DNA from 4 places in the Paenibacillus sp. Z6-24 genome. Region 3 is predicted to be linked to each of the others. Evidence: riboswitches for the same ligand, from Rfam matches in the RefSeq annotation. Region 3 holds a riboswitch; each other region holds the start of a gene.

Region 1 (7,525 bases), 480 kb from region 3:
CCTGTGCGGGCGTAGGACTGAGCGGATTAATAATGACATCCCCATACTGGAATTCCAGACCTGCCAGCAGCCGGTCACGAACACGATCCAGGTAAAGTCTGGCCTGCAGCGGTGTCTGTACGACCACTTCGGATACCCGCCGGGTCATCTGTACATTGCCAAGCCGTGTCAATCCAGGGATAACCTGCTGTACGAGCGGCTCCAGCTGCTCCTGCGGAATAATCAGCCGGTGCTGCTGATGATCCGAGGCAGCCAGCAGCTGCTGCAGTCCGCTCAGCCGGTGGCAATCTTCTTCTTTTAGCGAGATCAATTCACCGTTATGAATCACCATCCCGTAGGATTCGAGCACAATCATCTGCTGAACGCCTTCCATACGCAGCTGATACATCCGCGGATTCTGCTTTCGTTTTCTGCGGCTGGTGGAGGAAGATTGCTGCGGATATGCATCTTCATCTCCATCGTCCTTTTCCAGCAGATCCAGTTCAAAATAGAGCGGCAGCGGTCCCATATGGTGGGTGATACCGGCAAAGGTCTGTCCCTGATACTCCAGCCGTGCCGCCGGTGTGCGGATCAGTGCCTGCAGCAGATGCGGCCAGTGGGAGACCGGGATCATCAGTATACGCTGGTTATGCTGCACCGCTGCGGCCGGCATAGCATTTTTGCTGCCCGTACGTTTGCCGGTCAAACGGTCTGGCGGCAGCTCGGGCTGCTCATCCCGCTGAATCAGCAGCAGCTGCCGGATGACTTCATCATCTTCCCGGCTGAAGCTGTGCAGCTCCGGATCATAGGTGAATCGACCCGAGAGTACATAGCTCGTACGGCTGCGTACACATTCCAGCAATTCCTGAATATGCTGCACCACATACGGCCTTTTCAATCCTGCTTTCATTTCCAGACCAAGCCGGTATTGTCCATTGCCATAGGCCACCGGTCTGCAGATCCATTCAATGGTCAACGCTGTGCGGGTCTCAAAATAATTCCTTCTTCCGCCGGGTCGCCTCGGCGGGCTCGTAAACAGGCTCAGCAGTTCGGCGGCCAGCAGCTGCTCCCGGTCTGCGGCAGCTGGATGAACCGGCAATTCGGGCAGATCATGACCGGCAGCCGGTATGCTGCTGTCTGTACCTGCGGCCAGTACCGGCGGCAGACCCAGCTCGCCCGACTCGTAGACATGGATCATCACGGCGGCTACATGCTGGCAATAAGCGGTATACGAAGCCAGCGATGGACAGGTACAGTGTGCATGTGCCTTACCGGCTTCATCAAAATGCAGACGCACCTGCTCCTGCTGATTCGCCCGGATCTGTACGCTCGCTTCATACTGCCTCCGGTGGTCATCATAACGGGTAAAAGCGACCTTGCCTGCACGGTAATAAGCCATTCCTTTACTGTAGGAAGTTTTGCCGCACCACAGCTGAATGGATGGCAGATTGAATTCAGTGCTCATAAGTATGCTCCTGTCCGGCTGTATCTTTCAGCCTTTTTTGCCTTGCAGCTATCTTAGGATTGGCATCTGCATAGATCACAGATGCGCCTTCACGATCTTTATCATATCTCCCTGGCGGATCAGGCCTTCCCGTTCTACCGAACAGACGATGCCGCGGCGCTTTTTGGCGGCAGGGTACATTTTCCCCTTCACAGATCCGTCCGGTCGCCGGGTATGCCTGCCAGCTCTAATTGAATCTCCGGTACTTGCCGGGTGAGAAAGCTGCCCTTGGTATCGACAATCAATACACTTTCGACCGTAATCGGTTGAATCGGTTGTTCCGGTTCACTCATGTAATTTCTCCTTTGGTCCTGACAGTAAAAGCACAGCTTATCGCTTACTCGATTATGCCATATCCGGCAGCGCATTCACCAGACGCAGCAGCCTGTACAGCCCGAAATAGATATCCGCGCAGTAAAAAGACCTGGGGATGAACAGGTTTGAACAGGTACATCGCGTTACCGATGTATGCCTGAATTTCAATTTCCAGCAACGAACCATTATTTTCCACGTATGTAAATTGAGGTTGCAATCAGGATTTCCCTACAGCAATGGCTTAAGTACGAATCATATGCACTTTGTAATCGGTATGAAGAGGCTTTTACTTTTAGTGAAAGGAGGTAATTTATAATGGATACCCAGGTAAAGCAATCCAATAACGCATGGTCACGTGCCAACTGGGCTGAAGCTGGTGTTGATCTGGTCATCCAATTTCCAGGAATGGTTTACCGTTTTGCTGTTTGTATATTTGCCTGTATGTTTGGTAGCTGATCAAGTACAGACCGGCAGATAACAATCAGCCATCTGCAAAAGAAAAAGACTCAGCACCGGCATCACGCCAGTGCTGAGTCTTTTTTATTCATTTCCGAGGCTCTTTCAAAATCGTTATCGTCTATTAGGATACGCTGTGCTTCATCTGCCGGAGTCGTACAACCGATCGGCGGCACACGATTGTCAGCAGAATCGCCAGGCTGCTCATATGCAGCTGGGCCATGTAGGCATACAATCATCTCCCGGAATGAAATTATGAACCTTCGCTGCTTGCGCCAGCTATATATACCAAATTATATATTTAAAATTACGTATAAACATCAGTCTTTCAACGCAGATGTTCTGCGTTGAAAGACTGAATAAATAGCTCCTGCTTCTTACTTCCATTTCGTTATACATTTGTTCCCTGAAAAGGATTAAATTTGACAAATACAAGTGATCCGGCATATAGTCTTACTGTATCCACTAGGGGCGCCTGTACGGGCTGAGATAAAGCATCTGCTTTGGTCCCTTTGAACCTGATCTGGGTTATGCCAGCGTAGGAAAGTGGTTGAGACTTCGTTGATACGACGATACGGTTTCTGCCGCTTCCTGCCCGGAGGCGGCTTTGTGCTGTCTGCGGGAGGAAGTGGAGAGGATCGATTGTCAGTCTGCACAGATACATAGGCAGCAGGCCGATGGGAATAGACGATTGCCGGTTTGACGAACTTATGGCTGCTGAGGCCCCAATAAGATTCCTGCTGGAACAAAGATCGTGAACCTCAAAGACTGCCGTTCTCTGATTCCTCGCTGTACCGCAGATTGTCAGCACTGAAGCCCATCCTGTATACTCCTGCTGCTTCCTCCCTGTATTAGTGTGTCTCCTGGCGGATATCCACATTCGCGAGGAGGTTTTTTGCATTATGGCTATTTATCAGACACCATTACCCGGCAGCCGCAAAGTATATATTCAGGGATCACGGGCAGACATTCAGGTACCGGTACGCGAGATTGCTTTATCCGATAGTGAGATACGCGGAGAGGCCGTACCCAATCCTCCGCTTCATGTCTATGATTCCAGCGGACCCTATACGGATACCGGGCAGCCCGTTGATATTCGTCAGGGACTGGTGCCGCTGCGCCAGGGCTGGATCGAGGAACGCTGCGATACGCTGCGGTATGAAGGCAGACAGGTACTGCCCCAGGATAACGGATTTCTGGACAGTGAACGGGCAGTTCGACAGGGCGCCGAAATATTCCCTCAGGCTCACCGCCAGCCTGCGGCGGCTATCCCCGGCGGCAATGTCACCCAGCTGCATTATGCCCGCCAGGGAATCATTACGCCGGAGATGGAATTTATCGCCCTGCGTGAAGGCATGGAGCCGGAGTTCGTCCGTGCCGAAGTCGCTGCCGGACGAGCGGTAATCCCGGCCAACATCAACCATCCGGAGAGTGAGCCGATGATTATCGGCCGCCATTTTCATGTGAAAATTAATGCCAATATCGGCAACTCGGCTGTCGCCTCCTCCATCGAGGAAGAAGTGGAAAAGATGACCTGGGCGATCCGCTGGGGTGCCGATACGATCATGGACCTGTCCACCGGCAAAAATATTCATACCACAAGGGAGTGGATTATCCGCAATTCTCCCGTGCCCGTCGGTACGGTTCCCATTTATCAGGCACTGGAAAAGGTCAACGGCCGTGCTGAGGATCTGAGCTGGGAAGTCTTCCGCGATACGCTGATAGAGCAGGCCGAGCAGGGGGTCGATTACTTTACGATTCATGCCGGTGTACTGCTGCGTTATATCCCGCTGACGGCCAATCGGGTGACAGGCATCGTCAGCCGCGGCGGCTCGATTATGGCGGCATGGTGTCTTGCGCATCATCAGGAGAATTTTCTATATACCCATTTTAAAGAGATCTGCGAGATTATGAAGAGGTATGACATTACCTTTTCCCTTGGTGACGGGCTGCGTCCGGGTTCGATTGCCGATGCCAATGATGAAGCCCAGTTTGCCGAGCTGGGTACACTTGGAGAGCTGACTCATATCGCCTGGAAACATGATGTGCAGGTAATGATCGAGGGACCGGGTCATGTGCCGATTCATCTGATCAAGGAAAATATGGACCGTCAGCTGGAAGTGTGCGACGAAGCGCCATTTTATACACTGGGTCCGTTAACGACAGATATTGCCCCTGGCTATGACCATATTACTTCAGCGATCGGAGCGGCGATGATTGGCTGGTACGGAACTGCCATGCTCTGCTATGTCACACCCAAGGAGCATCTCGGCCTGCCCAATCGGGAAGACGTCAAGGAAGGCGTCATCGCCTACAAAATCGCCGCCCATGCTGCCGACCTCGCCAAAGGTCATCCACAGGCACGCAAGCGGGATGATGCACTGTCGCGAGCGAGGTTCGAATTCCGCTGGCGCGATCAGTTCCACCTCTCACTCGATCCGGAGCGGGCGATGAGCTACCATGATGAGACCCTTCCAGCCGAAGGCGCCAAAAGTGCTCATTTTTGCTCCATGTGCGGACCCAAATTCTGCAGCATGAAGATTACCCACGATATCCGTGACCAATATGGCTCTGCCGAAGTGGAACAGGCCATGCAGGAGAAGTCACAGGAATTCAAGGCTGGCGGCAGCCGTATTTATAGTTGATTCCGCAGTGACAGTCAGTGTAATATCCATCATTCGACCTCTCCTCTAAGACATATAACAGCAAATTTCCGGAACAGTCACTGTACATAGTGTCCGTTCCGGGAACTTTGCATGCTGGCAGCCTATTATTAAGCAAGGGTAAATATGCAATTTTATATCACATTTACAAAATAAGGTTTTTTATATGACAAATGAGATATATGATCAATGTATCATATGAATACATATTAGGAGTGTGACAATCTTGAATACCTCTTCCATGAAAAAAGCAACCCTGGCTCTGAGCGCTGCCGCTGTATTAAGTGTGCCCCTCTTCACCAGCGGCTTCACGACTGCTGATGCAGCAGCTACCGCCGCGGCCAAAAAAGTGACGGCTCCCAAAAATATTATTCTGTTTATCGGAGACGGTATGGGCGAAGCAAGCCGCAACGCTATCCGCTATGCCACTGTCGGCAAAAACGGTACCCTGGAAATGGACAGAATGCCGGTGTCCGGACTCGTACGCACCAGTTCCAGCGATAGCCTGGTAACAGACTCTGCCGCGGCTGCAACGGCGATTGCGACCGGTGTCAAAACATACAATGGTGCGATCGGCATGGATGCCAAGAAAAAGCCGGTCACTACCATTATGGAACTGGCCAAAAAAGCAGGCATGTCCACCGGCGTCGTAACGACCAGCCAGGTAACGGATGCGACAGGCGCGGCCTTTGGCGCTCATGTAGAGAACCGTTCCGCACAGAGCGAGATCGCCAAGCAGTACATTGAGAACAGCAAAATCGACGTTCTGCTCGGCGGAGGCGAAGATTTCTGGTATCCAAAAGGAACAGCAGGTGCTCATCCGGACGCTCCGGCTGAAGACCCATCGGAAGGCAGCAAAGGTACCCAGGGTAATCTCGTCGACCGTGCCAAGAAACTGGGCTATGACTATGTCACCGATACCGCCGAGATGAAAGCTTCCAAAGGCAGCAAACTGCTCGGTCTGTTCGCCAACGAAGAGATGTTCCAGGCGCATAATGAACTGGGCAACAAATACAATCCAACCGTATCCCTCCCGGATATGACTACCAAAGCGCTGGACGTACTGTCCAAAAACGATAAAGGGTTCTTCCTGATGGTCGAGGAAGAAGGCACCGACGAGATGGCCCATGACAATGATGCTGCATTGACGATCAAAGCCGGCCAGCAGCTGGACAAAGCCGTCAAAGTCGCCAAAGACTATGCCAAAAAGCATCCTGACACGCTCGTACTCGTTACCGCTGACCATGAGACAGGCGGTATGGTGATTGAAGAAGTCGACGCTGATGATGAGTCCGGTGACGGCGAATCCAAGGAAGACGGCCCGTTCACTATCGCCGGTTCCAAAGAGCAATTCTATGTGGACTGGACAACAGGCGGCCACAGTGCAGTAGACGTAGCACTGACAGCGATGGGCCCGGGTTCCGAAGAGTTCACCGGCAACTACCAGAACACAGCAATTCACGACAAACTGGTCAAATTGCTGAAGCTCAAGTAATCTCGATTTTCAGCAACAGGCATCGGTTATTCACCCTTGCCGCATAAAAAAGCGGGCTGTCCCTTATCGGGAAACAGCCTGCTTTTTTTGCTGATCCAAACTCGGACCGCTCATGCTTTTTTCATATACTGCTGTACAAAGTCCGGCTGTTCCTCGCTGACCATATCGATAACAGCCTGGAACAGATTCGGCGGATACTCCGCAATCCGGTGACACAGATACAGATACCATTCATGACCATAGGTCAGGTAAATGCGTACCGGATGACCGTCATCCAGCAGACGACGGCTGAGATCCGGGCGAATGCCATACAGCAGCTCATATTCCACATAGCTATCCGTTTCGCGTCCCATCTCCAGCATCTGCTCGATCAGCGCTTCATCATGTGTGGCCACCGATACCCGGCAGCCCTGCCTGACCGCATATTCCACCAGTTCCATATAACGTGTATCCAGCTGCTGCGAACGCGGCAGGGAGATGGATGACGGCTCTTGGTAGGCACCTTTGACGATACGTACGCGGGAACCGGCAGGCAGACTCGTGACAGCATCTTCCGGTGTCCGGTGCAGCTGGGCCTGCAGCGTAATGCCAATATTCCCCGGATACTGCCGGACTGCACGGGTATACACCGACAGGATTCGGTCTATTTTGGCAGACTCCTCCATGCTGATGAAGAGCTCCACTCCCACCGATTCTGCCTGTCCAGCCAGCTCCAATAGATGCTGCAGCGTTATTTCCGTATCCAGCAGCAGCCCGATATGCGACAGGTCAAAGGATACCCGGTTTCCATGGCTATCCGATCCTGCTTCACGGATCAACGCAGACAGTTCCTGTACTGCCTGCTCGCACTCTTCCGCATACTGCGTATTTTCCCCAATATATTCGAGCGATACGGCGTAGCCTTCAGCTTCCAGCCGCCTTCCGGTATGCAGCGCCTGCGAGCGGTTTTCTCCGGTCACATAGCGATCCGCCGCTTTCCTCAGCAGCCGGTTCATGACCGGATCATGATCGATATACTCCTTGATATCCTGTCTGCGGGCAACAGATTTCAGTGCATCGGACAGCTGTTTTTCCATCGATTCATTGCGTGCTAATGGATTCATTGTATTCATC
Region 2 (7,525 bases), 620 kb from region 3:
GGTTCATACACAATATCCGGTGTAAAGGAAATATGATATCCTCGCCGTACCATCTGCTTGATCGTGGCTTCGGAGCCCTTGAACCAGTGGAAATGCGCCCGCTGGATACGATACTGCTCCAGCAGCTGGCAGACCGTATCGGCGTCCTCATAGACGGCATGGAGTACCACCGGCTTGTCATGCCGGGCAGCCAGCTGCATATACTGTTCCAGCAGCCGGATATATCCATCTTCGTCCAGTGCTTGACCCTGCCCGGCCAGCTCTTGACGACGGTAATAGGGCAGCCCGATCTCGCCGACTGCCACAGCACTATCGATGCGGGATTCTATCCATTCCAGCAGCTCCAGTGTCTGCTGATCATCAGGAAGCGGCTGCTCGGGATGATATCCATACGCAGAATGCACGAAGCCCGGATAACGCCGGGCGAGCTGACGGGTCCGCTGACAGGAATCCATGTTCATCGAGACAGCAACGACCGACTCTACCTGATGCTCCGGCAGGCCCTGCATCATCTGCTGTATCTCGTCATCCCCATACTGGTCGAGATGAATATGACTATCGATCAACGGAGACAGTCGCTGCTGCGGAACCTGCTTTTCCGCCAGCCGATGAGCATGGAGAGGGGAAAGAAAAATAGAATCGCTCATCGCACATTCAACTCCGCTCGCAGCGCTTCGGTCAGCTGTCTGCGCAGCGTGATAAATTCCGGCGTATCCGTCAGTTCCTCACGCCGTGGTCTTGGAAAAGGCACGTTGACCTTCTGCATCACATGAGCCGGACGGCTGGACAGCACGTAGATCGTATCCGAGAGCAGCAGTGCCTCTTCGATATGATGCGTAATAAAGACGACCGACCGCCGGTTCTCCTCCCAGATCCGCAGCAGCCAGGACTGCATCTCGCTGCGGGTAAAAGCGTCCAGTGCGCTGAACGGCTCATCCAGACAGAGCAGTGACTGCGGTCCGAGCAGTGCCCGCAAAAAGGCAACCCGCTGCTGCATGCCGCCGGACAGGGTATGCGGATAGGCACGCGCGAATTCGCCCAGGCCCACTTTATCCAGCCATGTACGAGCCAGATTCAGTGATTCCTGACGCGGCAACCCGGCTGTCTCGCGAGCGAGGATCACATTCTTCTCGATCGTCCGCCAGGGCAGCAGGGCAGGCTGCTGCGGCATATAGCCGGCTTTGCCTTTGAGTCCGTTAATCCGCTGCCCCTGCAGCATAATATCGCCTTGATCCGGCAGCATGACGCCGCCGATCATCTGCAGCAGTGTGCTTTTGCCGGAACCGGAAGGTCCGATCACCGATACAAATTCACCTTCATGCACGGTCAGCGAGATATTTTCCATCACCTGCAGCTGCTGTTTTCCCTGGGCAAAGGACTTGCTGATTCCGCGCAGCTCCAGGAAGGGAGTGCGAATTGTCGGGGAGTCGGCAGCAGAGACATTTTTCTCCTGCTCCGCCATTTCTCCTGTTGTGATTGCTAGGCCGGGTTGTTCAGACACGATCGGTTCCTCCTTTACTAATGGCGCTACTGCCATTTTGCCAGCGTACACACCATTTCTCCAGCAGCACGATCAGCGAGAACATGATCAAGCTAAAGGCGATCACGATCATGATCGCAACAAACATGCGGTCGGTGCGGAAGGCAGACTGCTGCAGCAGCATATAATAGCCAAGACCTTCGCTGCTGCTGATCCATTCCGCGATAATCGCGCCCATGATGCTGTAGGTAGCGGCGATCTTGAGTCCGGAAAAGATCGACGGCAGACTGTAGGGCAGTTCCAGCTTCCAGAAAATCTGGCCCCGCGTCGCGCCGATCATCTGCATATAATTCATCATCGTACGGTCGGTCCCGGCGAGCCCGCCAAGTGCAGCCACCGTAATCGGGAAAAAGCAGACCAGCACAATCACGATCAGCTTGGACAATAGCCCGAATCCGAACCAGATAATGAGCAGCGGCCCGAGGGCGATCAGTGGAATATTCTGGCTCAGGATCAGCAGCGGATAGAGGGCCCGTCGCAGAAACGGAATATAGTGCAGCACACCGGCGACGATCAATCCGGTCGCTGCCCCGATGCCGAATCCGGCCAGTGTCAGCTTCAGCGTCGCCCATGTATGCCCGAGCAGACTGACGTAGCTTTTCTCCGCTTCCCGGGCGATCCGGGCGGGACTTGGCAGAATCCAGTCCTCAATCTGGAAAAGGGAGGTAGCCATCTGCCATAGCACCAGTAACAAAACGACCGCCCCAAAGGGCGGCCATATGCCTTTCCACCATGCTCTGATGGACATTAGCGGTATTTCTCCGTTAATCCGTCCATGCTGATGCCGGATGGATTATGTGCGATTTTGATCTGGGAAATGATACTCGGGCTGCCCTTTTCCACCAGCGCCTCATGCATCTTCTGTACAACCTCCAGCAGCTGCGGAAGTTCGCCTTCCAGCGTCGTCTCCAGCGGATGCACTTCATATTTCAGTCCGGAAGCCTGAATGACCGCAATCGCGGCATCGACGTAATCATAGGAATTTTCATTATTAACGGTCTTCGGAATGACCTGAATGCTCAGTAGTGTCGTAGCCATGATTTAATAACCTCCTGGTAGAATGACTGTAGTATTGAATTCGATCAGGCAAAATAAATTAATGATACCGGCAGCGATACGGCCGGCGATTCAGCGCCCGGGAGCCGTACTGCTTGATTTTGCTTCTTATTTACTACTGTCTGCTGCAGGCAGATAGTCGTTGGTAAATGCCTTGGAAGCATCCAGCTTGTCGTCGAGCAGACCCTGTTCATACATCCAGTCGGCATAACCGGACCAGATCTCAGGCTTCTGCATGCCCCACTGTTTGGCATCATCCTGATATTTGGGTGACAGCCACTTCTGGCTGGCTTGGACCAGTTCAGGGTCCAGATCCGGTACCGCCTGGATCAGAATATCTGCGGCTTTGTCCGGATTGGCGATTGTATATTCATAGCCCTTGGCGGTTGCTGCCATGAATGCCTTGACCAGATCGGGGTCCTGCTGAATCTGCTTCTCGTTGGTCACGATGACCGGTGTGTAATAGTCCAGATTCGGTGAATAATCCTTGACGTACATCATGTTGAGCGGCTCTCCGCGCAGTTCGGCCTCCACGCCGGTCCAGCCGTAGAAGATCCAGGCAAAGTCGATGCCTTTTTTAACCGCTGTGAAAAAGTCGGCGTCCCCGATATTGACGCTTTTCACCTTGGTTACATCCCCGCCGTCAGTCGTCATGATCGATTTCATAACCGCTTCCTCAACCGGTGAGCCCCATGCGCCATAAGATTTGCCTTCCATATCCTTGGGCGTCTTGATTCCGCGGTCGACCGGCGAAGCAAAACCGGAAGTGTTATGCTGAATCACGGCTGCAATGGAGACGAGCGGTACACCCTGCACACGGGCCTGGGTCACGCTCTCCTGATAGCTGATGCCAAATGGCACTTTGCCCGAGGCGACCATCGTATCTGCACCGCCCTGTCCCGGCGCAATAATCTCTACATTTAATCCGGCATCCTTGTAGTAACCCATCTGCTGGGCGACATAGAGACCGGTATGGTTCGTATTCGGTGTCCAGTCCAGCACGACCTGTACATCCTTAAGTGCGCTGCCGCTCGTGCCTGCGGTGTCCTGACCGCCGGCTGCCGGACTGCTGCTTCCGCTCTGACCTCCGCATCCTGCCGTGATAAGCAGCAGGCATACCGCCAATAGCGGCAGAAGCTTGTTCCAGTGTCTGTTCATTTCGTTACCCCTTCTTCCTTCTATATAAAAAGATATAAAAAAAGCGCCCCGGATCGGGACGTCATAGGTGCATATCGTATGAGACACATACAATGCTTGATTCGCTTCCTACGCTGGCATTATCCAGATCAGGTAAAGGGTCTGTATTGGTCGAATACACTCTCAGCCGGCTAGCCCAGCTCCCCCAGATCGTATGCGCTTTTTCTAGCTGTAATTATAGACGAGTGCCTGCCTGCTGTCCAGCAAGAGAGGCATCCGGGAAAGGTGGAACAGGCCGGGAAGGTTCAGCTTCTTGCTGACCGGGTAAGTATCCAGTATAGGCACTCAAAGTTAAGTACTATCTAAAATTCAGCGCCATGCAGTACAGGCGTGTTGAATTATCCAAGTCCATATCGCGGAAGGAGCTTGATCATGAGTCAAACACCAGTAGAACAATCTATCGTTAAAGCACTGGAAGAGAACCGTTTTTGTGCATTTGGCACAGTGGAGAACAATAAACCAAAGGTGCGCTATATGGCCGTATATAATGAAGGTCTGAACATTCATCTGGCAACAGACCGCAAAACACAAAAAGTGGATGAACTGGAACAGAACCCGAACTGCTATCTGCTGCTTGGTTATGAAAAAGGCGGCAATAACGAAGTGGTTGAGATCGAAGCGACCTGTGCCGTGTCCACGAATGACGAGCTGAAGCAGCGCGTCTGGAAAGACGAATTCAAAAACTGGTTCTCCGGACCGGATGATCCCGACTATGTGGTACTTGATATTACACCACAGACGATTGAGTATACCGACAAAGAAGGTCAGAAACAGACCTGGAACAGCTAAGTCGCCTTTCCGTCGAATACCTGACAGCATTCCTGTAACAAGTGATTCAGCATAAGATTGTATAATCCGGTGACGAATTTTGTAAAATGCGCAGGCATACTACAGAATCGGCACCGGATTTTTTGTCATTTTTTGCTTCCAATAAAAGGATAAAATAGGGACCCTAGAAACTTGATCAACAGCATGAATTTAGGGTATAAACAATGTATTACTACAAATTTTATCTATTTCAAATATAAGGTAATTGCAAGAAGTGAAAGGGGTAATCTACAGGAGGTGCTTTCCTTGGACCTAAAAAAGATCGAGCAGCAGATTGAACAGGAACGCCGCATATTGAACCAGATGGCCGAAGAGCACGGAATCCGCGATCACCGGGTGATCGACCAGTCCGAACAGCTGGATCGTATTCTGGACTCTTATTTACAGCATAAACACCGCAAAGGGAATCAACCTGCAACCGGTATGAGTCAATAAGGATATATATAAGCCGTCATACATCACAGAGAGCAGCATGTCCTTTGTTTTGGTTTGCTGGATTTGGATAAAAAAACGAATAATATCTGACGTATATATGTTATATATACGTCTTTTTTGTAACTAATTTAGTAAAAATCGTAAAAATGAATCAAATATCCCTTCAAATATATCAATTGATAGTATAAGATTCTATCATGTCACTATATGCTTTGCTCTTTTATGCGTCTACACTCTCATTTTATTTCAGCAATATGTAAATAGTAGTGTAAATCCGTAAATCAATTTCACACCCGCTTTACATATGCTTTATACATAGATGAGTGTAAGCGTTTATACTGAAAGAATCAGAGAACGTATATGTGCTGAATATATTCGGGAGGGGTTTTGATTTTGAATCTGGGGAAAAAGACACTCAAGAAAACAGTAGCGGCGATTGCAGCGCTGCACCTGTTTGGCATCACGGCTATGCCGGCATTTGCGGCGGATACAACTACTGCAGGTACAACGGTTAAGCTTCGTCTGATGGAGACAACTGACCTGCACACGAATATGGTGAACTATGATTACTATTCAGACAAACCTACGGATGAATACGGTTTCGCCAAGACGGCAACGCTGATTAAAGCGGCGCGCGCCGAAGCTGCGAACAGTGTATTGATCGATAATGGTGATCTGCTGCAAGGCACACCGCTGGGTGATTATGTAGCCAAAATCGAACCGCTCGCTCAAAATGCGACCCATCCGATTTATGAAGCCATGAATCCGCTCGGTTTTGATGCAGCAACCTATGGTAACCATGAGTTTAACTATGGACTCGATTTTCTGAATCAGGCTGTAAAAGGTGCCAAGTTCCCTTATGTGAACGCTAATATTTATAAAGACAACGGAAACGGTGAAGGTACCGAAAACTACTTTACACCGTACGTTATTCTGGATAAAGAAGTAACCGACGAAGCCGGAGCAAAACACACGCTCAAAGTAGGCGTACTCGGTCTGGTCACTCCGCAAATCATGCAGTGGGATGGCGGCCACCTGAACGGCAAGGTCATCACCAAGGATATTGTGGAGACTGCCAAAAAATTCGTGCCGGAAATGAAAGAAAAAGGTGCAGACATTATTATTGCAGCTGCCCATACCGGCTATGATGATGCTCCGCAAACCAATATGATGGAGAACGCGGTACTTTATCTCAGCCAGGTGCCGGATATTGATGCCATCATGTTCGGCCATGCACACAAAGTCTTCCCGGGTACTGACTTTACAGGCAAAACCGGTGTAGATCTGGAAAAAGGAACAATTAACGGTGTTCCGGCAGTAGAGCCTGGATTCTGGGGTGACCATCTCGGCGTCATCGATCTGGAACTGAAGCAGACAGGAGAGGATTGGGAAGTTACCGACTCTCAGGTAGCAGCTCGTCCTGTCTATGATAAAGCAGCCAAAAAAGTGCTGGCTGAAGTAGACCAATCTGTGGTAGATGCTGTCTACAAAGAGCATCAGGCTACCATCAATTATGTGCGCGGACCTGTAGGCGAGACCTCTTCCCGCATTACGAGCTATTTTGCACTGGTACAGGATGATCCTTCGATACAGATCGTAACCAATGCACAAAAATGGTATCTGGAGCAAAAGCTGAAAGGTACAGAAGTGGAAGATCTGCCTATTCTGTCTGCAGGTGCACCATTCAAGGCAGGCGGACGCTCTGGCCCGGCGTATTACACTGATATTGCTGCAGGAACGATTGCTATCAAAAACGTATCCGACCTGTATGTATATCCAAACACTGTCTATGCCGTAAAAGTAAATGGCGCAGAAGTGAAAAACTGGCTGGAATGGTCTGCAGGACAGTTCAACCAGATCGATCCATCCAAATCCGGCGAGCAGCCGCTGATCAACATGGATTTCCCGACGTATAACTTTGACGTTATTGATGGTGTAACCTATCAGATCGACGTGACCCAGCCGCAGAAATACGATGCCAAAGGCACACTCGTTAACGAGTCCGCCAACCGTATCGTCAACCTGCAGTACAATGGCAAGCCGATCGATCCCAAGCAGGAATTTATCGTAGCGACCAATAACTATCGTGCTTCTTCATCCAAGCTGGCGAACCCTGATGGCAAACGCATCGTACTGGCTGCTCCGGATGAGAACCGTCAGGTAATTATCGATTACATCCGTGAGAACGGTACAATCAACCCGACCGCGGACGGCAACTGGTCCCTGGCTCCGGTCAAAGGCAATGCCAAAGTAACATTCACCTCTTCACCAAAAGCACAGGATGCCCTGAAAGCAGCACCGTCTCTGACGGCAGGCGGCAGCAGTGAGCAGATTGCTTATGCAGGCGAAGGCACCGATGGATTCGCCAATTATACACTGGATCTGTCCAAAGCAGCATCCCCAGCAGCAGGCACCAAGCCAGCAGCTCCTGCCAAGGACAAACCGGCTAAACCGGCAGCTCCAGCAGCG
Region 3 (7,525 bases):
AGATTGCTGGAAATGGTCGTTCCTTTGGTCTTGGCGCCGACTTCCACATTTTCTTGCGGGTTGTCGATCAGATCAATGATGGCATCGATCACATTTTGTGGATCGTCCATCGGCTTCATTTCGGCCCGGTGACCGGTATAGTTGCCGGTATGCTCAAACCATGGCGTATCGGTCGCCCATGGATGCACGGTACAGACGTGAATATCCTGCTGATCTTCCAGCTGCATCTCCTGATACAGTGCAGCACTCAATCCGGCTACAGCGAACTTGGTCGCTCCATAAGCGGTGTAATACGGGAAAGGAACCTTGCTGACGATCGAGCCGAGGTTGATCAGTGTGCCATGTCCCTGCTGCTTGAACTGGCGCAATGCATAATGACTGCCATACATCGTACCCAGCACATTAGTCTCGACCAGACGGGTCAGGTCGGCTGTCGGAATCTCGGTATACGGACCGATCGCGCCAACACCGGCATTGTTGATCCATACATCGATTTTGCCAAAAGCAGACATGGCCGCGTCAAACAGGCGGGCAATATCTTCTTCCCGGCCGACATCAGTTGTTACGGCAAGCGCATTGGGACCGATCTCGGCAGCCATTTGCTCGATCAATTCGGTACGGCGGGCAGCGAGCACTACATTGGCGCCTTCAGCGGCGAGCTGCTGGGCGACCCCTTTGCCGATACCACTGGATGCACCGGTGATGAGGACAGTTAACTGGTCATGCGGAATTTTCTGAACCATATTCATTCCTCCTGTTCTGGATAAATGGATTTGTACATCAATACCCGTGTGTTCCCGGGGCCAATCGGATCGGCTGCATATCGACAAGTAGAATCCTCATGCTGCCTATGTGTCAGAGGACAGTGGATTATTTCCCATCATCGGGCCGTGGATGACCATGCCCGTCTCCGTGAACCCCGGTGCCTTCAAATACCGGATCATACAGACTGCCTGCGGTGAACTCGGCCGGTGGTGCTTCGTAGATCATGTTCTGGACGAACTGGCCGCTGATTTTCTCGGTCATTCGCGGCAGCAGATTGCTGGATAGGGCTGTTCCTTTAACCTTGAAGCCGACTTCGACACTCTCCTGCGGATGGTCGATCAGCCGGTACATGGCATCGATAATATCATCCGGATCATCGAGCGGCTTCATATCAATCTCGTGACCACTGTAGTTGGCAGCATGACCGGTCCACGGCGTATTCATCACCCATGGATGGACGGCACAGACATGAATATCCTGATGTCCTTCGAGCTGCATCTCCTGATTCAGCGCATAGCTGAGGCCGGAGACTGCCGCTTTGCTGCCGCTGTAGGCAGCCAGATACGGAAAGGCGAGTTTGCCGGCAAAGGAAGAGACATTGATCAGCGTCCCGTAGCCCTGCTGCTTGAACTGGCGCAGCGCATAATGGCTGCCATACATATTGCCGAGCAGATTGATCCGGGTCATCTGTACGAGTGACGATAACGGCGATTCGGTAAAGGGGCCGATCGCAATCGCGCCTGCGTTGTTCACCCATACATCGATCTGGCCAAGCTGGGACATCGCTGCTTCATATACGGCGGCAATATCCTCTTCCCGGCTCACATCGGCAGTGACGGCAAAGATTTTGGGCGCGTACTGCTGCTCCATTTGCTTGAGCAGATGAGTGCGGCGGGCAGCGATAACGACGCTTGCGCCTTCGGCGGCGAGCCGCTGTGCAAGTCCAAGTCCTGTGCCGCTGGAAGCTCCGGTAATGACTACATTTAGCTGGTCGTGCGGTATATTTCGTGGCATTTATGTTCCCTCCCAGGATAGAGCTGATGTCTGAATATGCGTTCGTTGGGATATCGTTTGCACATATTCTCGTCATGCCCCCTTGCCGATACGGGCACAGAGTGGGCGACGAGTCATGGATTTCCTGTTATTTCCTGCATTCCAATGTAATACACATACCCGATCGAACCGGCGTTTACTCGTTGTTGCACCAATTTCCATAGTTCTTTCATAAAGTCATGCATGAAACTGGCTGGCTGGCAAAGTGCAGAGCAAGGTGGCATACCGCCGCAGGCATCCGGTCTATGATCGCCATCGATGATCTTGACAGCCGGCCGGATGCTGTGTAGAGTAAGAGGCAATCAAAGAGACTTCTGTCACATGTATTTTGTACAGCCTGTACAGGAATGCTGCGACAGCAATCTTATATTGTGAAAGACCACTAGGGGAGCCATTCACTGGCTGAGACGAGATTGCCTCGGACCCTTGGAACCTGATCTAGTTCGTACTAGCGTAGGAAAGTGGAGACCGAGCAGGGCTAACTATGCCATTATTCTGCCGCTCCATATGGAGCGGCTTTTTTGCGTGGATATGCAGCATCAGCTAACGTGATCCGGCACTGTCCCTAGAGCGGGCCGCCGGTGAGCATCCATTTTCCCAAGGGAGGTTCTTTCCGAACACATCAGCAAAGGGAGAGATGACAGTATGAGTTTTTCAGCAGAAATCAGACAGGCGGCCGATCCGGTATTTGAGGCGATTTATCACCATCCGTTCGTGCAGGGTATTGCGAGGGGGGACCTCAAGCCGGAGCAGCTAGTCCATTATGTAAAGCAGGATTTTGAATACCTGAACTCGTTTATGCGGATCTATGGTACCGCGATCTCCAAATGTACTAGCCGCGAAGATATGGACATGTTCAATCAGCAGATATCCTTTGTATTGAACAGCGAGGTGCATCCGCACAACAACTTCTGCCATGTCGCCGGAGTACCGTACGAACAGCTGCAGGGTTATCCGGTAGCGCCGTCCGCGCATAACTATATCCGTCATATGCTGACCGCTGCACAGGAAGGCGATCTGGGCGATATTCTCGCCGTACTGCTGCCATGTCCATGGACGTACTGGGAGATCGGCAAGCGGCTGCTGGAAGACGTGAAGCCGGATGTATCCCATCCGTTCTATGACTGGATCGATTTCTACGGCAATCGTACCGATACGATTACGAGTCGATTCTGTACACGACTGGACGAGATTGCCGCGGCATCGACACCGGCGCACAGGGAGCGGATGAAGCAGCATTTTATCCTCAGCTGCCAGTTTGAATATATGTTCTGGGAGATGGCCTATACGCTGGAAGATTGGCCGGTGCAGCTGGAGGTGACCTCCGTATGAACTGGAAAATGAAAGAGGTCGTGCTGACCGTTATTCTCGCGGTGGCCTGCGGGGTACTCTATCTGGGCTGGTCGACGTTGTGGATTCCGATCTCCGCGCTGGTCGGGCCGATCGGAGCAGGATTTATGTTTGGCATCTGGATTATTGCCAGTCCAATCGTCGCCTATATTATTCGCAAGCCGGGCGCCGCGCTGATCGCCGAAGTCGCGGCGGCGGCAGTAGAGATGCTGACCGGCAGCCATTTCGGACTGTCTGCGCTGCTGATTGGGGTATTTCAGGGATTGGGCGCGGAGATTGCTTTTGCCATATTCGGATACAAGCGGTACAACGTATTCACCTTGATGCTGTCTGGAGCACTGGCTGCGGTGGGCAGCATTGCCTACAATTTGGTCGCCAACGGACTCGGCTATTATACCACCCAGATGTTCTTCCTGACGCTGGGCATTCACGTGATCAGCGGCATCGTGCTGGGCGGACTGCTGGCCAAGGTGATCGTCGAAGCACTGGCCCGTACCGGTGTGCTGAATCCGTATGAAATCATGAAGTCACGCCGCAAACAGGGGAAACCGCATGCAGTGGCATCTCGGGTGTAAGGAACTGTCGGTCGGCTTTGATCATCAGGAAGAGACGGTGCGGGTGCTGGATCGAATCACCCTGTCCATCACCCGCGGGGAAAAGGTACTGATCCTCGGACCGAGCGGCAGCGGCAAATCAACGCTGCTGTCGGCACTGTCCGGCATTATCCCCGATCATGTCGAAGCCGAAGTAGAAGGAGAGATTTACCGGCAGGAAGCCTGCGGCGTGATGTTCCAGGACCCGGATACCCAGTTCTGCATGCTGCATGTGGATGAGGAGATCGCCTTTAGCCTGGAGAATCGGCGTGTGCCGCGCGGCGAGATGGATGGCATCATCCGGCAGGTGATGCAGATGGTCGGCTTACAGCTGGAGCCTCATACGCCGATCGACACATTGTCCGGCGGCATGAAGCAGCGCCTGGCGCTGGCCTGTCTGCTGGCACTGGAACCGGAAGTGCTGTTCTTCGACGAGCCGACTGCCCAACTGGACCCGGTCAGCCGCCGGGACGTATTTGGGCTGCTCCGCGAGATTGCGGGCAAAACGGGTCAAACGATGGTATTCGTCGAGCATGTACTGGACGGTTGTATCGAATGGATGGACCGGGTCATTCTGCTGGATCGCCATGGGCGGATTATCGCAGATGGGGAGCCGGCACATATCGTGACCCATTATCGGCAGCAGATGGAAGAGGCAGGGATCTGGCTGCCACGGCTGTTTCCGTACAGCTGGCAGGAGGTGGTGAATGATCCATCGCATCCGCTGGCAGATGTGCTGCGCCATGAGCTAAGGGAGCGGATGGAGCGTGACCGTCAGGCTTCACTTTCGTCCTCTGCAGCATCGTCAATCCATACCTTATCCTCCAATGTATCCGCTGCGAACGGCACTGTGATCATACAAACCGACCAGCTCAGCATCGGTTACCGCAAGCGTCCGGTCATGCAGCAGATCAATCTGTCGCTGCCTGCCGGGGAGTGGATCGCCATCACCGGGCAGAATGGCAGCGGCAAAAGCACATTTCTCAAAAGCCTGCTGCGATTGGAGCCGCTGCTGTCCGGACGGATTATGCTGCAGGGCAAGGAGCTGCGCAAATGGCCGGATCGTGACCTGTATGCGCAGGCCGGTTTTGTTTTTCAGAATCCGGAGCTGCAGTTTGTAACCGATACGGTGTATGACGAGATTGCCTTTGGCGGCAGACAGCGGGGATGGCCGGAAGAGCTGCTGCGGGAGAAGACGGTACAGCTGCTGCAGGAGTTCGGACTGGAGGATTACCAGGATCAGCATCCCTTTACTCTCAGTCTCGGACAAAAGCGCCGGCTCAGCGTCGCCACGATGCTGCTGTTCGACCAGGAGCTATTGCTGCTCGATGAGCCGACATTTGGCCAGGATGCCCGGACAGCGGCAGAGCTGATCCGTCGGCTCAAGCAGCGTCAGCAGCAGGGCACGACGATTATCATGGTGACCCATGATATGGATCTGGTCGATGAGCATGCCGACCGGGTGATCCTGTTCGGGAAGGGCGAGGTTGCTTACGATGGTACGCCGTATCGCCTCTTCACCGATCAGAAGCTGCTGCAGGACAGCGCCATTATCGCGCCGCTGCATTACCGGTTGAACCATCAGCGAGAGGAGCGCGTTATCATATGAAAAGTAACGGCTCCTGGCTGTCCACGCTCAATCCATCGTGCAAGCTGATCGCTCATCTGCTCGTCATGTTCCTGCTGATGGGCATCTCCGATCCAGTGATCACGCTGTGCCTCTGGCTGCTCGCTGTTGTGATCGGCATTACGCTGGGCGGCTGGCGGTTATCCTATCTGCTCCGCCGTCTGCTGCCGTACACGCTCTTCTTCGTGCTGATCTTCTGGATGCTGGCGGCATTTGGTAAAGGCGAACATGTTCTCTGGCAGTGGGCCTGGTTCCGTATTACCGAGGAGAGCATGAACAACGGACTGACGATCGGGCTGCGGATGCTGGGCTTTGTCACGTACGGGCTGCTGTTCACTTCGACGACCGATCTGACGGCGCTCATGATGAGCCTGATCCACCAGCTGCGCTTGTCGCCCAAGTGGGCGTACGGCATGCTGGCCGGATTCCGCTTTATCCCGCTGTTTCAGAGCGAGCTGCAGCAGATGAAGTCCGCCCACAAGATTCGCGGCTACAAACAGAAAAACAGCTGGAAAGCCTTTGCACGCTACGCGCTGCCGCTGTTCACCCAGGGCATCCGCAAGTCCGAACGGATTGCAGTGGCGATGGAGGCGAGAGGATTCACGGGAACGCGGGACCGGACGTATTATCTGACGCCGGTGATGACGGGAAGAGACTGGGTCTACGCCGCGTCGCTGCTTCTTGCAGCCGGATGTATTGCCTGGCTGCTGCCTTGGTGATAAAGGAATTTGAGTCTGGAAGGTTGTACTGGAAAGATGTAAATGAAATATGGAAGCTCTGGCCTGCCGCTTTGTAGTGGCAGGTTTTGTTATGTATAAGCAAGTTGGTCGAAGGGGCGGAGAATCCTGCTTGCAATTTATGAGAGCAAAAGATTATAGGCATGACAGCTTAGGCAAACAGATCCGAATTCTTATAGCATACCGGCCTTCCTCCAAAGTTGTTACTGCTCTTCAAAGACGCTACAATCGGTCTATATACGAATCAAAATAACGAAAATGGAGGAATGCATCATGAACCAGCATCAACTGATCGATCTGTCCGTCACGCTCAAAACAGGCATTGCATCCGATCCGCCGATTGGCCTGCCCGAAATCGACTACATCAATCATCAGCAAGGGGCACAGCAGCTGGTGGCGAGCTTTCCCGGGCTGAATGTAGAAGATCTGCCAGGCCGGGAGGGTTGGGCGATTGAACAGCTACGGGTGACGACCCATGTCGGTACACATGTGGACGCGCCGTATCATTACCGTTCCACCACGGATGATGGTCAGCCGATGCCGACGATTGATGAGATTCCGTTGGACTGGTTTTACGGACCGGGGGTGAAGCTGGATTTTCGTCATCTGCCGGACGGTCATATCGTCACTGCACAGGAGGTTGAAGAGGAGCTGAACCGGATCGATCATCGGCTGCAGCCGGGTGATATTGTGCTGGTGAACACCTCTGCCGGTGAGCGATATGGTGAAGCCGATTTTCTGGCGAAAGGCTGCGGTATGGGACGTGAAGCTACGCTGTATTTGACCGAGCGCGGCGTACGGCTCGTCGGCACGGATGCATGGAGCTGGGATGCCCCATTCAGCCATACAGCCCGTCGTTATGCGGAGGAGCAGGACCCTTCGATGATCTGGGAAGGACATTATGCAGGCAGCACGACTCCGTACTGTCAGATCGAGAAGCTGGCCAATCTGGAGCTGCTGCCTGCGCATGGATTTCAGGTGATTTCCTTCCCGGTGAAAATCGAGAAGGCTTCTGCTGGCTGGGCGCGGCCTGTGGCTGTACTGCATTCGCCGCTCTGATTGCGTCTAGACTAACGGCTTTGGAATTTATATGATCCAATTAGGGGATAGAAACCAACCAACAAAAATACCAGATCAACGGCGCAATGCCCTGATCTGGTATTTTTGTATTTATATTGGACTTCATCATCTACTATATTTCTTTCATGTCCTGAAAAATGACGTTCAACGAATATTGCCGTTCACTCTACACTTTGCTGCGCAGCTGACGTAGCAGCAGTGGATAGAAAACAATCCCGCTCGCAATCATCAGCACGCCAAACCAGAATGTTTTCCAGTCCGCGGTACCCGCATAGATCACCCACAACGAATAAATGGTCGCCAGTGCAGCGATCAATCCA
Region 4 (7,525 bases), 980 kb from region 3:
GCTGCGAAAACGGATCACATCTCCGTCACTGCGGCTCCATTCACCGCGGATCATGCGGCCTTGCTGGAACATGAGCGCTTCGCCGCCAGACTCCAGATCGAGGCTGAGACGGCCGACATCATCCAGCACTTTGTAATCGGCGCCGAGTACAATAACATTGGCGGCGGTAAGCGGCTCACGGGTATTGAGATCGATATGCGGCTTGCCGTTCATGCTGCGCGTATACTCGCCGCTGGCCGAATCGTACGCATAACCGACGGTATAGCTGTCCAGCAGGTATTTGAGCTGCAGGGAATTTACCTGCTCCGAGCTGGTTGTGGCAGATGATGCGCTATTGACGGCCGGGCTTTCGCTCATACCGGCAGGCGTTTCCATATTACTGGCAGAATCCGATTTGGTCTGCATAGGGGATGATGCACGTTCTGTAGTAAGACCGGCATCCGTATCGGTGCTGGCGGATAACGATTCTGCTGGTTCATTGTCGGCAGAGTTCGTCTGATCCGCTGGCGGCAGAAATGGGTACACCGGCAAAGTGAGCTGCTCGGTATATCCTTTGTCCGCTGCGGCTTTGCGAAGCTTTTGCTCATTGGTATACAGATTATGCGGCGCCTTGCGGCTGGAATCGCGCCAGAACGGAGCGCTGGCGTTGGTAATCTCGTCGAGATGCTCCTTGCCGCCGTTTTGCAGGATGGCATAGGCATCATTACTGCCTCCGGCGTGGACGAGCAGTCCGTTTACCGTCTCCCCGAGTGTGATCAGATAAGGGCGTATGCTGCGTACCGGACCGATGGCAGCGTCTCCGTGATAACTCTGATAGACAGCGACCAGACGGGTAATACCGCCCTCGGCGAGCACTTCATACACCATATCCGCTTCGGCCAGACCGGACTGCGGACGTGCCGCCGGTGCGTTGTTAATCATCACGGCGACCGGTCGCGCGAGATCAGGCTGTTTGACGGGAAGCCCGGTCAGCGGAGTGGTATAAGCAGGCGCCTGCACAGTCGCTTCCGGCGCAGGCTCTGCCTTTTCCGGGGCAGGTATTGCTGACGGCGGCGGCACGGCGGCTTCGTCAGACTGACAGGCGGTGAGGCTAATTCCGAGCAGTACAGGCATCATTCCACGTAATAAGGGTGACCAAGAAATTTTCATAACATCCTCCTCAGAATAAAGGACATCAGCAGAGCAGCGATTACGCCGGACAGCTGCTTCGTCAAGAATAGACTGCCGGCATGAATTCCGTATGAACGCTTGCTGGCATCCGGACTGGCGGGTCTATAACGTATGCTGCCACACAGGTGAATCTGCGGCCTGGCTGTGTCCTGTAATAGATGTTTCTGTTCATTATGTATGCGTGACGCGGGTGATCGGTGACACTGCTGCATAGCCAGAGGCTGCTGCAGACAATACATCCATTATATACATAGCTGCTGCGGCTGGAGAACTGCAAAGCTCATATTTTGTAAGTATATGAATGATTCTGGCAAACATCGAACTATAAGAAAGAACTGTGGTACATAAAAACACATGAAAAATTCGGTAAAAATTATATGTTAATTCAAACAAATCCTTCAGTTCAAGCTGTTCAATTATAAAACATTAAAAAGTAAGCTAGATTGTGATTTTTATTACATATTAAAATTTAGGAATGTTTTAAGATAAAGCCATGAAAGAGATAATCATCACAGATTCAGCATAACTGCTTGTCATTATACTTAAGGGGTGTATCCATTATGAACAGATGGCTTAGAGAAAATGCAGTAGCAATGTGGTTATTGACTATCGTCCGTGTGTATGTCGGATTCCAGTGGATCGAAGGCGGCTGGGGCAAGCTCACCGGTGGATTCGACGCTACCGGGTTCCTCACTGGTGCAATCGCAAGCACCGGCGGCGAACACCCAAGCGTACAGGCAGGCTGGGGCGCATTCCTGCAGCACTTTGCACTACCGAATGTAGGGCTGTTTAACGTACTCGTACCGATCGGTGAATTCCTCGTTGGTCTGGGACTGATTCTGGGCACATTCACAACGCTCGCAGCGTTGATGGGTATGGTCATGAACTTTGCTTTCCTGTTCTCGGGAACCGTCAGCACCAACCCATACCTGCTGCTGCTCGAAATCTTCATCGTCGTTGCTGGCGCCAATGCCGGTAAGATCGGCCTCGATCTTTGGATACTGCCTTATCTGAAAGCGACCTTTTTCAAAAAGAATAACCGCCGCGGCAGCAGCCCTCATGCACCTACGCATCGAGCGGCCTGACCTGAAGCGTAATCATTTATACCCGCTCGGCAGTCTTCTCTGCCGCCCACATTATAAAAAGTCACTCTGCCAAATACGGGAAGTCTCCGTATACCGGTAGAGTGACTTTTTGTGTGGATTGCTCTTTCTTTATATCATCAGCCGGATCTCAAGCATCCGGTACGGTGTTTACCGGGTCACCATCCCGGCCAGCTCGGCGGCGGCTGCACGGCTGTCCGGCGCCCCGGCAATGGCAGAGATCACTGCGACGCCATCCGCTCCCGCAGCGATCACCGGAGCGGCGTTGGATGCATGGATGCCTCCGATGCCGACTACCGGAATATCCAGTCCGGCAGTGCGCAGCTGCTCGATGACCGTCGTGCCCCGCACCGCCTCCGCATCCGGCTTGGAAATGGTCGGATAGACAGGGCCGACTCCGAGATAGTCCGCTCCATCTGCGATCGCTTGCTGCGCCTCTTCGAGCGAATGGGCCGAGACGCCAACGATCTTGTCCGGACCGAGACGGCGGCGAATGACCGAAGCGGCTTCGTCGTCCTGACCGACATGTACGCCGTCCGCATTCAGTTCGAGTGCCAGTTCCAGATCATCATTTACGATAAAGGGAATCCCGTGCTCCGCGCAGATCTCCTGCAGACGTCGGGCCAATTGAACACAGGCTGTACCGGTCAGTGCGCCCACTCCCTTTTCCCGGAATTGAAACATGGTGATCCCCCCGGCAATCGCCTGGCGCAGCACCTGCTCCGGCGTCTCTGTACAGTTTACACTGCCCATGACCAGATAGAGCTTCAACCAGCGGCGCATGATGTCGGTATCAGGACGGCTCATGAGTATACCCCCTCTGCCGATAGGCAAAATGGTTGGTCGGACCGTGTACTGAACCGATCCCCAGCCCATCCTCTATCGCTGCCTGGATAAACTGCTTGGCGGTATGCACCGCTTCAAGCACAGAGCGGCCCCGGGCGAGCTCTGCGGTAACTGCAGCGGAATACGTACATCCTGTTCCATGGGTATGCGGCGTATCGATGCGCGGTGTCTCCAGATAATGATAGTTCTGCCCGTCGTAGAGCACATCGACGGCACCTGCTGTCGACAGATCATGACCGCCTTTGACAATCGCATAGCGTGCGCCCATATCGGTCAGTCGGCGGGCCGCTTCTTCCCGGTCCTGCAGCTGCCGGATGCTCATGCCGGTCAGCAGTTCCGCTTCCGGCACATTCGGTGTGACGATCTCGGCGAGCGGCAGCAGATGCCTGGTCAATGCCTGAACCGCCTCCTGCTGGAGCAGTACGGAGCCTCCTTTGGCGACCATGACCGGATCGATCACAAGATTGCGCCAGCCATATCGCTGCACCGCCTGTGCCACTTCATGAATAATGTCTGCGCTGAACAGCATCCCTGTCTTGACTGCTTCGGGTGCCAGATCTTCCCCGATCGAATCCAGCTGGCGGATTACGCCTTCCGGATCGACCGGATAGACGCCCTGTACACCTGCCGTGTTCTGGGCGGTCACTGCCGTAATGACCGACATGCCGTAGACGCCGAGTTCCTGAAAAGTTTTCAGATCGGCCTGTATGCCTGCTCCGCCGCCGCTGTCCGAGCCGGCGATCGTTAATGCCTGATGGATGCTCATGTTTGTTTGCACTCCTTTGAATTAGGGATATAGGGATATAAAATGTACTGCCTGACTATCCTGCCAAGCCTGGCCACATCTACAGGGTCTCGATCCGTGCCCGCTGCTGCACTTGTTCAGGAGTCAGCAGGGACAGCTGATTGATGAACTCCACTTGAAAACTGCCGGTTCCCTGCCCTTCTGTACGCTCTGCTGCCATCTCTGCCGCTATGCCGTAGAAAGCCAGCGCTTCCGCTGCTGCCTGCAGCCAGTGCTCCCGGCCTCCGGCAGCCGCTGCAAAAGCGGCCACCACCGAGCTGAGCAGACACCCTGCACCGGTCACCTTGGTCAGCAGCGGATGTCCGTTCGCCACCGTCAGGGTCGCCTGACCGTCAGTGATAATATCCTCCTCCCCCGTCACAATCACGATGGAGCCCAGCTGCTCGGCTGCCTGGCGGGCCAACTGAGTACGATCTCCCTCTCCTGCCCCGGCATCGACGCCGCGGATATTCCATTCGGCTCCGGCTACATTCGCAATCTCTGCCACATTGCCGCGCAGAAAATCGATCTTGACCTGCTCGCTAATCCGGCGGGCCGAATCTGTGCGATAAGCGGTTGCTCCCGCTCCAACCGGATCGAACACAACCGGCACTCCCGCCCGATTGGCAGACTGTCCTGCCAGTAGAATGGACTGCACCGTATATTCATCGAGCGTGCCCATATTCAGCATGACCGCTCCAGACATCGCGGCGACATCCGCCACTTCTTCATGCGCATACGCCATAAAGGGCGAAGCTCCCAGAGCCAGCAGCCCATTGGCTGTAAAGTTGGTCACCACCACATTGGTAATATTGTGAATGAGCGGATTCTGCTCACGCACCTTTTGCAAATAAGACATCCCTTCTCCTCCTCGACTGTACAAACTGTATACAAAAAAGACCCATTCACCTCCAGCAGGAGATCAATGGGTCGTATCATTCATTCAGGTATATCGTGCCGTATAGGCATGAGTGAAATCCGCGTCCACTTCCCTCCGCTGGTATAACCCAGATCAGGTTCCAAGGGTCCGGACATAATCCGTCTCAGCCTCGCGGCTCCCCTAGTGAATTCAAAGCAATATGATGAGTAAGGATTGCACACCGAACGTCTTGCGCTGCCGGTGTCCTCTGGTCTCTTTATAGTTACGATCTTATAAGGATATCCGCCGACTGTCAAATCCACAGCCGTGCCGGTTCATGCTCCATTACAGAGCTTTAATATCCATACACAGCCTTATAAGATGTACATATGCCAAACGGTCAGATCATCCAGTGCTGCCACTGCGTCTGTGCCGCTTCACGTCCGGCGAGCCATTCGCGTGTATAACGAAGCAGTTCGCGGCGATGCGGACCGGAAGAATACGTATGATCCGCCTGGAAAATAATCTGCTTGTCACAGCGCCCTTCCTGCCGGGTCCAGAACTCCTGCTGGTACAAAAAGGCATAATCCACCGGAATCACATCATCCCCGGTACCATGCACGACCAATACATCGCCGCTGAACTGGCGCGCTTCGATGAACGGCTGGTAATTGCCCAGCGACTCAAAGTAAACCGGCTTGAAGCAGTAGCCCAGATAATCCGCTTCCCCTTCGATTACCGCCTGATCATACGTCTCGCGACCGACAATTTTCACAATATCATTAAAAGGATGACCCACCGCCGACCACAGTACCAGATGCTTGATCCGGTGATCGCGGACAGCAGTCAGTATTGCTACCGCTCCGCCAAGGCTGTGACCGATCAGCGTGACCCGGGTCGGATCAATATCGCTGCAGTTCATGACATAATCGAGCACAGTGCGGGTCTGCGCGACCATGGAGTCCAGTCCCTGCTGACCATATAGTCCACTGCTTTCCCCACAGCCCGCGTAATCAAAGCGAACGACCATGTATCCATCAGCAGCCAGTTCACGGGCGCTGTTGACGAACAAGCGGTCCACACCGATCCGGCTGCCGACAAAACCGTGACAGATAATAATCAGCGGTGTACGGTCCTTGCCTTTGCCCTGTGTATCGGTCTGACGGTCATGCGTCGGATAGTGAATACTGGCTGTTAAATCCACTTCCTGATGGCGAATAACGATATTCCTCTCCATAATGATTCCTCCCCGCAATAGCTGTGTATATAATCAGAAAACTCCTATTTTTTTAAAGGTGAAATATTTAATTTAAATAATTCCGATGAGTTTAATATGATTTAAAGTAACATTATAGTAGCATCCCGGGAATTCAATTGTCAATGGAGCAAAAGTGTGGCAGAATAATAGCTTCCAGACCGATCTCCGGCACTATAGGCAGCCGGTATAAATAGGGATATATTCAGGTACAATTGATTACGATTGGAGGAACGATTATGAGTACTGTGCGTCATTTGGTAAAGGATATTAATTCAATTCGCGATCAGCTCAAACAGGATAATCTGAGCTATTATGACGATGTCATCGTGCATGTACGGGACGCTCGTATCCGCCGCGAATCGGGTGAGGAACTGCTGCTGGAGATGGGACGGCACCTGCTGGACGCCCAGCAAAAAGGCAAAAGTGCCCGCCAGCTGTTTGGCAAGGAATCGGACAGTTATGCCAATCAGCTCATCGAGAATCTGCCGGAGGCCCGGCAGCTGAGCAAACCGATGTATTATCTGATGATTGTCTGGGTCGCGCTTACATGGGTGTTCCTGCTGCAGGCACTGATGGGCTTTTTCAAAATCAATATCAGCGGCTCGGGCGTTGTCGGTGAAATCAGCCTCTCCACCCTGATCCTGGTCGCTGCCGGTGCGATTGTACTGGTCGAACTCGTTCGCCGCGTCGCCGATCAACCTGTAGAGAAGAGCGATCTGGACCGTCCGCGAATGCAGATCAATGCCCGCTCGGTCATGTCCTATCTGATCGTCATGATTGCGATCATTGTCGTCGGAACCTATCTGCGCAATGTGATGCCGGTGCTGGTCATCTCGCCGTGGGTGAGTCTGATTCTGTGCATTATCGGGATTCTCGGCCAGAAGCTTATCTTTATGCGCCGCTGAGTGGTTGGCTCCGCTGCGCTTTGTTTGTTGTTCGAATTATCCAGCAACTACGGCATTCTGCATTTAATATAGAAAGAAGCCTCCGGTCAATTGCGCAGCGGAGGCTTTTTTTGTGATCAGAAATGTCTTGCGCAGCATAACCATAAAGCTGAGTAACAGCGGAATACTAGCCGCTGTACCGCAACTTCGCAATTGCTGTGCCCGTCTTTTATAATAGAGGCAGACATGCATTCGCCGGCTAAGCAAATGGTTAATATAACGAGAGCAGCCTGACATCATGAATCATGGTGTACACAACGAACAATCAAAGGAGTTTTATTTATGAAAAAAACCAGTCTATTGCTTGCAAGTCTGATGCTGATCACGGTATTATCCGCATGCTCGGGCAACAATAATTCCAGTGCACCGGCACCGAGCACCACTCCGAATACCGAGAATTCCGGCGGTACGGCTCCGGATACAGCCAATCCTGCCGCACCGGACAGCTCTTCCAATGCTTCCGCCGAAGAGACCAAAATCACCGCCAATAAAAAGCTGGTGCTTGGATTGTATAACGATGTATTCAACGGTCATCAGCTGGACAAGGTCAACCAGTATGTG

What was found. A riboswitch is a leader RNA that binds a small molecule or an ion and turns the genes downstream of it on or off. The one in region 3 is predicted to bind thiamine pyrophosphate.
Region 1: linked by a shared signal. The riboswitch ahead of thiC (phosphomethylpyrimidine synthase ThiC) and the one ahead of tenA (thiaminase II) in region 3 are both predicted to bind thiamine pyrophosphate.
Region 2: linked by a shared signal. The riboswitch ahead of M1D61_RS20220 (ABC transporter substrate-binding protein) and the one ahead of tenA (thiaminase II) in region 3 are both predicted to bind thiamine pyrophosphate.
Region 4: linked by a shared signal. The riboswitch ahead of thiM (hydroxyethylthiazole kinase) and the one ahead of tenA (thiaminase II) in region 3 are both predicted to bind thiamine pyrophosphate.

The regions. Positions count from the first base shown of each region.
Region 1 is NZ_CP096398.1:4,805,084-4,812,608, forward strand. It holds gene M1D61_RS20775 (DEAD/DEAH box helicase) at 1-1,444, opposite strand, end outside; gene M1D61_RS20780 (hypothetical protein) at 1,633-1,776, opposite strand; gene M1D61_RS20785 (hypothetical protein) at 2,114-2,254, shown strand; TPP riboswitch at 2,712-2,816, shown strand; gene thiC (phosphomethylpyrimidine synthase ThiC) at 3,157-4,899, shown strand; gene M1D61_RS20795 (alkaline phosphatase) at 5,159-6,412, shown strand; gene M1D61_RS20800 (proline dehydrogenase family protein) at 6,523-7,525, opposite strand, start outside.
Region 2 is NZ_CP096398.1:4,663,462-4,670,986, reverse strand. It holds gene M1D61_RS20240 (TatD family hydrolase) at 1-647, opposite strand, end outside; gene M1D61_RS20235 (ABC transporter ATP-binding protein) at 644-1,462, opposite strand; gene M1D61_RS20230 (ABC transporter permease) at 1,494-2,288, opposite strand; gene M1D61_RS20225 (thiamine-binding protein) at 2,288-2,578, opposite strand; gene M1D61_RS20220 (ABC transporter substrate-binding protein) at 2,705-3,754, opposite strand; TPP riboswitch at 3,842-3,950, opposite strand; gene M1D61_RS20215 (pyridoxamine 5'-phosphate oxidase family protein) at 4,166-4,582, shown strand; gene M1D61_RS20210 (aspartyl-phosphate phosphatase Spo0E family protein) at 4,868-5,056, shown strand; gene M1D61_RS20205 (bifunctional 2',3'-cyclic-nucleotide 2'-phosphodiesterase/3'-nucleotidase) at 5,450-7,525, shown strand, end outside.
Region 3 is NZ_CP096398.1:216,863-224,387, forward strand. It holds gene M1D61_RS00945 (SDR family NAD(P)-dependent oxidoreductase) at 1-743, opposite strand, end outside; gene M1D61_RS00950 (SDR family NAD(P)-dependent oxidoreductase) at 871-1,779, opposite strand; TPP riboswitch at 2,193-2,295, shown strand; gene tenA (thiaminase II) at 2,464-3,150, shown strand; gene M1D61_RS00960 (ECF transporter S component) at 3,147-3,743, shown strand; gene M1D61_RS00965 (ABC transporter ATP-binding protein) at 3,721-5,370, shown strand; gene M1D61_RS00970 (energy-coupling factor transporter transmembrane component T family protein) at 5,367-6,107, shown strand; gene M1D61_RS00975 (cyclase family protein) at 6,399-7,184, shown strand; gene M1D61_RS00980 (amino acid permease) at 7,372-7,525, opposite strand, start outside.
Region 4 is NZ_CP096398.1:4,308,127-4,315,651, forward strand. It holds gene M1D61_RS18680 (DUF3048 domain-containing protein) at 1-1,149, opposite strand, end outside; gene M1D61_RS18685 (DoxX family protein) at 1,728-2,255, shown strand; gene thiE (thiamine phosphate synthase) at 2,424-3,080, opposite strand; gene thiD (bifunctional hydroxymethylpyrimidine kinase/phosphomethylpyrimidine kinase) at 3,067-3,885, opposite strand; gene thiM (hydroxyethylthiazole kinase) at 3,965-4,762, opposite strand; TPP riboswitch at 4,876-4,975, opposite strand; gene M1D61_RS18705 (alpha/beta hydrolase) at 5,163-5,999, opposite strand; gene M1D61_RS18710 (DUF1129 family protein) at 6,257-6,925, shown strand; gene M1D61_RS18715 (nuclear transport factor 2 family protein) at 7,247-7,525, shown strand, end outside.